Regions from separate parts of the Luteococcus sp. Sow4_B9 genome, predicted to be linked through region 2. Evidence: riboswitches for the same ligand, from Rfam matches in the RefSeq annotation. Region 2 holds a riboswitch; each other region holds the start of a gene.
What was found. A riboswitch is a leader RNA that binds a small molecule or an ion and turns the genes downstream of it on or off. The one in region 2 is predicted to bind cobalamin.

Region 1 (2,195 bases), on a different contig from region 2:
GCCACCGCCGTGCTGCGGATCCTGGCCGTGTACCTCGTGTTCAAGGTGGCCAACCAGGTGATCTCGGGCGGCATCCTCCCCGCCGGTGGAGACAGCCGCTTCCAACTGCTCAGCGAAAGCCTCGCCGCGTGGCTCGTCGGCGTGCCGCTTGCCCTGGCCGGCGCCTTCATCTGGCTCCTGTCACTGCCCTGGGTCTACGCCATGCTCAGTCTGGAGGAGGTCGTCCGCTTCCTGATCGTGCGCCATCGCTTCGGCTCCGGGAAGTGGATGCGGATCACCGCCTGACGTCAGGTACCTCCACGCCCCTGACCCATGCCGTGGAGTCATCACTTCATTGCCCTGACTGGAACCCCACTTCACGATGTGGGGGCGGCATCACCACATCTGTTCCCGTGGGCGAGCCGAGTTGGCCCGGCCCGGTGCTATGCTCCGCCACGTACACGTAGGTGCCCGTCAGGGCCCAACAGAGAAGCCGGTGTGAGTCCGGCGCGGTCTCGCCACTGTGACAGGGAGGCCGCACTCACGATGCCACTGGCCCTTCGGGGCTGGGAAGGCGAGTGCGGCCCATGAACTGGAGCCAGGAGAACTGCCTGCGTGTCCGTTCAGGAATCCACGCAGATGGAGGGAACGAAAATGGGCGCACACCCGTGCCCGCTACGAGCCGCTGTTGGCCGGTCACAGGTCAGCCAGTCGGCAGTGTTCTGCTGCCTGGATTCTCTTCCGGATGCTTTGGCATCCACGATCCTGGAGAGAAACCACCATGAAGAAGACCCTCGCCGCCCTCATGACGGCCGCCGTTGTCCTGACCGGATGCGGCGTCTCGGATGACTCGGCCTCGTCGGGAGCCCCGCACACGCTGCGCCTGGTGACCGTCTACCCGGCCAACACCACCGACCCGCACGTGGTGCAGACGGCCTTCGTCCTGAATTCTGGCACCGTCGAGACGCTGGTCAAGCTGGACATCAAGACCGGGGCCCTGTCCCCCGGTCTGGCCACGGCCTGGACCCAGAAGGGCCATACCTGGCAGCTCACCATCCGCAACGGGGTCACCTTCCACAACGGCAAGAAGCTGACCGCACAGGTGGTGCAGCAGAACATCGACCGGGCGATCAGCAAGAACCCGGGCGTGAAGAAGCTGCTGCCGATCGAATCCATGAAGGCCGACGGGCAGACCCTCACCATCACCACCGACAAGCCCTATGCGGGCCTGATGAGCGAATTCATCCACTTCAACACCGCCATCATCGACCCCGAGGCCGGCATCGAGAAGCCCGTCGGCACCGGGCCGTTCAAGTTCGACAGCTTCAACACCACCGGGGCGGCCGAACTGAGCCGGTTCGACGCGTACTGGGGTGGCAAGGCCAAGCTGGAGCGGGTCACCATGACCGCCAACCAGGACGCGAATGCCCGGCTGCTGGCGCTGCAGTCCGGGGAGGCCGACGTGATCTACCGACCCTCCACCGAAACCCTCGACGGGTTGAAGAAGGACGACCGGTACACCGTCGAGACCCGGACGGGAACCCGGGTCTACCACCTGCTGTTCAACTACAAGGGCCCCCAGGCCGCACTGTGGGCCAAGGAGCCCTTCCGTCGGGGAATCGACGCCTTGATGGACCGGCCGGCCATCGCCAAGACCGTGATGAGCGGCTACGCCGAGCCCACCGACAATCCCTTCCCCGGCAAGACCGCCATCTCCCCCGGGCAGGTGACCCGGCCATCCGGCAAGGAGGCGGCACTCAAGTACTTCCAGCAGGCCGGGCTGGAGGTCAGCAATGGCAAGGTGACCAGCAAGGGCAAGCCGCTCACGATGAACATCGTCACCTATGTGGCACGGCCCGAGCTGCCCCAGATCGCCCAGGTGATGGAGAACTCCGCCAGCCAGGTTGGGATCAGCTTCAAGATCGTCACCGCGGACAACATCGACGAGCACCTGACCAGCAAGGAATGGGATGTGGCCACCTACTCCGCCAACACGGTGACCCGGGGCGACGGTTCCTACTTCATCCACGGCTCGCTCACCCACGGCGGCGCGCAGAACCATGGGCAGCTGGATGACCCTGCCTTGAACAAGCTGATCGAACAGTTCAACAGTGCTCCGAACACCGAGGAACGAGCCACGGTTGCCAAGCAATTGGGGATCACGGTCCGGGAGCGCCAGCTGAACAGCTACCTGGTGGCCCCCATGGAGACTGCCG
Region 2 (2,195 bases):
ACCCCGCGGGGCTGACCGGGAGCCAGGTCCTCGGGCACCCGGGAGAAACGCTGCCTCCAGCTGCCGTGGCGCTGGTACTCCTGATAGGCAAGCCCGGTCGCGGCCAGCACCATACCGAGTCCGCGCATGGCGGCCCTCGCGCCCCGGGCGCTGTGGGTCCGGTCGCCGGTGACGGTGCCCAGGCCGGACCGCAGGCCGCCCCCTGCCAGCCGGACCAACCCCTGGGCCAGGAGTCGCGGGCGGGCCAGCGCGGAGCTGGACAGGTGGATGTCCAGGAGTCCGCCGGTATTGCCATGGCTCAGCGCACGCTGCAGCACCCAACCCCGCGTCATCCGTTCCACTGCCACCTGGTCCTCCACGACGGCGTCGTGGCAGAAGACGATGCGCCCCCCTCGGGCCACCAACTGCCGGGTGAGCAGGGTGTCCTCCCCGCCGCTCAGGCCCAGACTCCGGGCAAAGCGAAGATCGCCCAGTTGGTGCAGGTCCAGGAGCAGGTTGCCGCAGGCGGCGGCCTGCAGGGGCTGGCCGTCCCTCCAACGGCGCCGGGTGAAGAAGCCCCCGGCATGGATCCACGGGTCAACCCGACCCAGATAGCGGGTGTCCACCCAGCCGGCGACGGCCGCCGGGTGGCTCTGCCGCCAGGTTTCGAGCATCAGGCTGAGCCAACCGGGTGCCGGGCGGCCGTCGTCGTCCAGGAAGAGCAGGACGTCTCGGCCCCGAGCCTCATCGAGTGCCCGATTGCGGGCCGCGGCGATGCCGGGCGTGGACTCCACCACGACGCGGACGCCGGGCAGGTCGAGGGCTTCGACGGCGGCGCGTCCCGAGCCGGCAGGATCGTTGTCCACCACCAGAACCTCCACCTGCCACGCGGCGTCCTGCTCCCGGGCCTGACGGCACAACAGGGCCACCGTCTGCCGGATCTGTTCCGGGCGGTGGAAGGTGAGGACGGCGATGGTGACCAGCGTCGGACTGTCCATCCGGCAACGCTAGCCGTGGACAGTGGCAGCCGGCTGAGAGTGTGCTGGACGGATCGTGCCGTCCTCGAGGGCGGTTCGTCCAGCCTGCGGACAGGGGATACCGTGGATCCATTGCGATGGGGGAATCCGGTGGGAGACCGGAGCTGACCCGCAGCCGTGAGGACCATGTCCGAGCCGGAATGCCCATCTCAGCAAAGCTTCATCCACCCGTCGAGGCATGCGGGGGCTGGGGATCGCCCCTGCTGCTCGCATGCATGAGCCTGGGAGTTCCTGCCCGATGTCCCGTTCCGTGGCCGCAGGCCGTGCCGTCGAGGTACCGACCGTGGCCAGACGCACCGTGGCGCGCGCAGTGCACCCGATGGCCTGGTGGGGGTGGGCCCTGGGCTGTGCCGTGGCCGTGAGCCTGCTGCACAATCCGCTCGTGGTTGTCCTGGCCACCGCGCTGGTCTGGCTGGTGGTGCTGGAGCGCAGGTCCGACGCCCCCTGGGCCCGCTCGACCAGTGCCTATCTCACGCTGGCCCTGGTGGTTCTGGGCATCCGGATGATCTTCCAGGTCTTCATGGGCGTCAATCGCTCCGGGCAGGTGCTGTTCACCCTGCCCAGCATCGAGCTGCCGGCCTGGGCCGCCGGAGTGCGGCTGGGCGGTCCGGTGACCCTCGACGCGCTGTTGTACACCCTGTACGACTCGCTGCGCCTGGTGGCCATGTTGCTGTGCGTGGGCGCGGCGAATTCCCTGGCCAATCCGCGCCGGGCGCTGCGGTCGGTCCCGCCGGCGCTCTACCAGCTCAGCGTCGCGCTGGTGGTGGCGCTCAGCGTCGCGCCCCAGCTCATCGAGAGCGTCGGCCGGGTGCGTCGCGCCCGACGCCTCCGGGGTGGTCGGTCGACCGGCTGGCGCGCTGCCGGGACCGTGCTGGTTCCGGTGCTGGAGGACGCCATCGACCGGTCCCTGCTGCTGGCCGCCGGCATGGAATCGCGTGGCTACGGCCGCACGCACCAGCAGGAGCCGGTGGGGCCGGCGACCACGGGTGCCATGCTCGCGTCGATGGTCCTGATCACCTACGGCACCTTCCTGCTGCTGGGCGTGCCCGGTGCTGGTCCCTGGTCCTGGTCCTGCCTCGTCGCCGGGTGCCTGTTGGCCGCGATCGGCATCCGGCTGTCCGGGCGACGCCTGGCGGTCACCCGCTACCGGCCAGATGCCTGGGGGGCCCCGGAACATGC
Region 3 (2,195 bases), on a different contig from region 2:
GGGAACGCCGAGGGCATGGGCATTGCGGATGGCCCGGGCGGCTCGTTCCTGATTGCCCTCCACGGCGGTGGTTCGACAGGTCGGGTGGCTGCGCATCCACTCGATGCCCACGGAGCCCGAGCCGGCGCCCACATCCCACAGGTGTTCGCCCGGCATCGGTTGCAGTCGGGCCAGGGCGCTGACCCGGATGTCGCGTTTGGTGATCTGGCCGTCGTGCTCGTAGGCCTCGTCGGGCAGCCCGGCCGCCCAACCAGTCACGGTGGGCCCGGCCACCTCCAGCGCGACGATGTTCAGCCGCGGCGACGGACCGTCCCAGGTCTCGGCGGTGCCGCTGCGCCGCGACTCGTCGGCCGCTCCCAGGTTGCCCAGCACCGTCAGGGTGGAGGAGCCGTGGCCGCAGGCGGTGAGCAGTGCCGCGAGTCGTTCGGGGGTGGTCTCGTCGGAGCTGAGCACCAGGACCCGTCGCCCGGGGGCGAGCTCCCGCAACGCGAGTTCAACGGGCCGGCCGACGACGCTGACCACCGCGCAGCTTTCGGCAGCCCAGCCCATTCGGGCCCGGGCCAGCGCCACCGACGAGACGGCGGGGATGATCCGCACGCGGCGGTTGCCCAGCAGCTCCACCAGCGTTGACCCGATGCCGCTGACCATCGGATCGCCACTGGCCAGCACCACCACCTCCGCCCCGGCGGGCAGCGATTCCAGCAGGCCCGGCAAACTCTCCCGCAGCGGCGTCGGCCACGGTTCGCGTCGCTGCGTGGCGCGGGCATCGGCCGCCGGCAGCATCGCCAGGTGCCTCGACCCGCCCAGCACCACATCGGCGCCCAGCACCAGCTCGCGATGAGCCGGTGTCAAGGCGTCCCAGCCGTCGGCGCCGATACCGAGCACCGTGATGGGGTGAGTCTCCGCGTTCATGGCAGGAACGCTATCGCCCGGCGGTGACAGTTTCTGGCCCGGTGTCGTCTGGGTGGGCCACGGCCAGACTCGCCACGCGCTAGAGTGGCCCGAGGCACGAGGTGCCCCGAACCGCTCGTCGGGAAGGGGAGAATCTGGGAAGCCGGTGGAAGTCCGGCACAGGCCCGCTGCGGTGATCGATCCCTGTGGTCGTCAGTCCGAAGACCGGCCTCTTGCCGTGCGCGGTACATGTGTCCGCGCCGTCCTTGTCCGGCACACGCGAGCGGGAGCCTCCATGCCACAGCATTTTCCCTTCACGGCCATCGTCGGCTGCGATCCCGATGACCTCGACCCGATGGGTCTTGCCCTGGTGCTGAGCACCATCTCGCCGCAGATCGGTGGCGTTCTGGTCCGCGGCCAGAAGGGCACCGCCAAGTCAACGGCCGTCCGGGCCCTGGCCGCCGTGCTGCCGCCCATCGACGTCCACGAGGGGGACCGTTTCTCCACCGATCCGGCCGATCCCGAGGCCACCTCGCCCGACGCGCCCTTCACCGGCGCCGTCACCAGCCGTCCCGTCCGGCTCGTGGAGCTGCCCGTCGGAGCCACGGAAGACCGCGTGCTGGGCTCCATTCACCTGGAAAGTGCCTTGTCGCAGGGCAGTGTGGAGTTCGAGCCCGGTCTCTTGGCCCGCGCCCACCGCGGCATCCTCTATGTCGACGAGGTGAACCTGCTGCACGACCATCTGGTGGACCTGCTGCTGGATGCCGCCGCCATGGGACGTGCGACGGTGGAACGCGACGGCGTCTCCGTGGAGCACGCGGCGCGCTTCGTGTTGATCGGCACCATGAATCCCGAGGAGGGCGAGCTGCGCCCGCAGCTGCTCGACCGTTTTGGCCTGACCGTCGAGGTGGCCGCCCCCAAGGACTGGCAGTTGCGTGCCGAGGTGGTGCGTCGGCGGATGGCCTTCGACGCCGACCCGGCCGCCTTCCGTGCCCGGCATCGCGCCGCCGACGAGGCCCTGGGGGAGCGGATTGCCCGTGCGATGGAGCTGTTGCCGCAGGTTCGGCTGGGGGATGCCGCCCTGCTCAAGATCGCGGAGATCTGTGCCGCACTGGAGGTTGACGGTCTGCGCGCTGACATCGTGACCGCCCGCGCCGCCGTTGCCCACGCCGCCTGGCAGGGGCGTGAGCGTGTGACACGGGCCGACATCCGTCAGGCCGCGTTGCTGGCGCTGCCGCACCGCCGCCGTCGCAATCCCTTCGACGCCCCCGGCCTGGACGAGGACCTGCTGGACCAGCTGCTGG

Region 1: linked by a shared signal. The riboswitch ahead of ACTQ49_RS13340 (ABC transporter substrate-binding protein) and the one ahead of ACTQ49_RS01775 (CbiQ family ECF transporter T component) in region 2 are both predicted to bind cobalamin.
Region 3: linked by a shared signal. The riboswitch ahead of ACTQ49_RS05175 (ATP-binding protein) and the one ahead of ACTQ49_RS01775 (CbiQ family ECF transporter T component) in region 2 are both predicted to bind cobalamin.

Annotation. Positions count from the first base shown of each region.
Region 1 covers NZ_JBQKKT010000028.1:26,150-28,344, reverse strand. The annotation lists gene ACTQ49_RS13345 (MATE family efflux transporter) at 1-285, shown strand, start outside; cobalamin riboswitch at 428-608, shown strand; gene ACTQ49_RS13340 (ABC transporter substrate-binding protein) at 761-2,195, shown strand, end outside.
Region 2 covers NZ_JBQKKT010000002.1:98,851-101,045, forward strand. The annotation lists gene ACTQ49_RS01770 (glycosyltransferase family 2 protein) at 1-977, opposite strand, end outside; cobalamin riboswitch at 1,056-1,182, shown strand; gene ACTQ49_RS01775 (CbiQ family ECF transporter T component) at 1,300-2,195, shown strand, end outside.
Region 3 covers NZ_JBQKKT010000005.1:91,798-93,992, forward strand. The annotation lists gene cbiE (precorrin-6y C5,15-methyltransferase (decarboxylating) subunit CbiE) at 1-912, opposite strand, end outside; cobalamin riboswitch at 995-1,139, shown strand; partial or broken gene ACTQ49_RS05175 (ATP-binding protein) at 1,187-2,164, shown strand.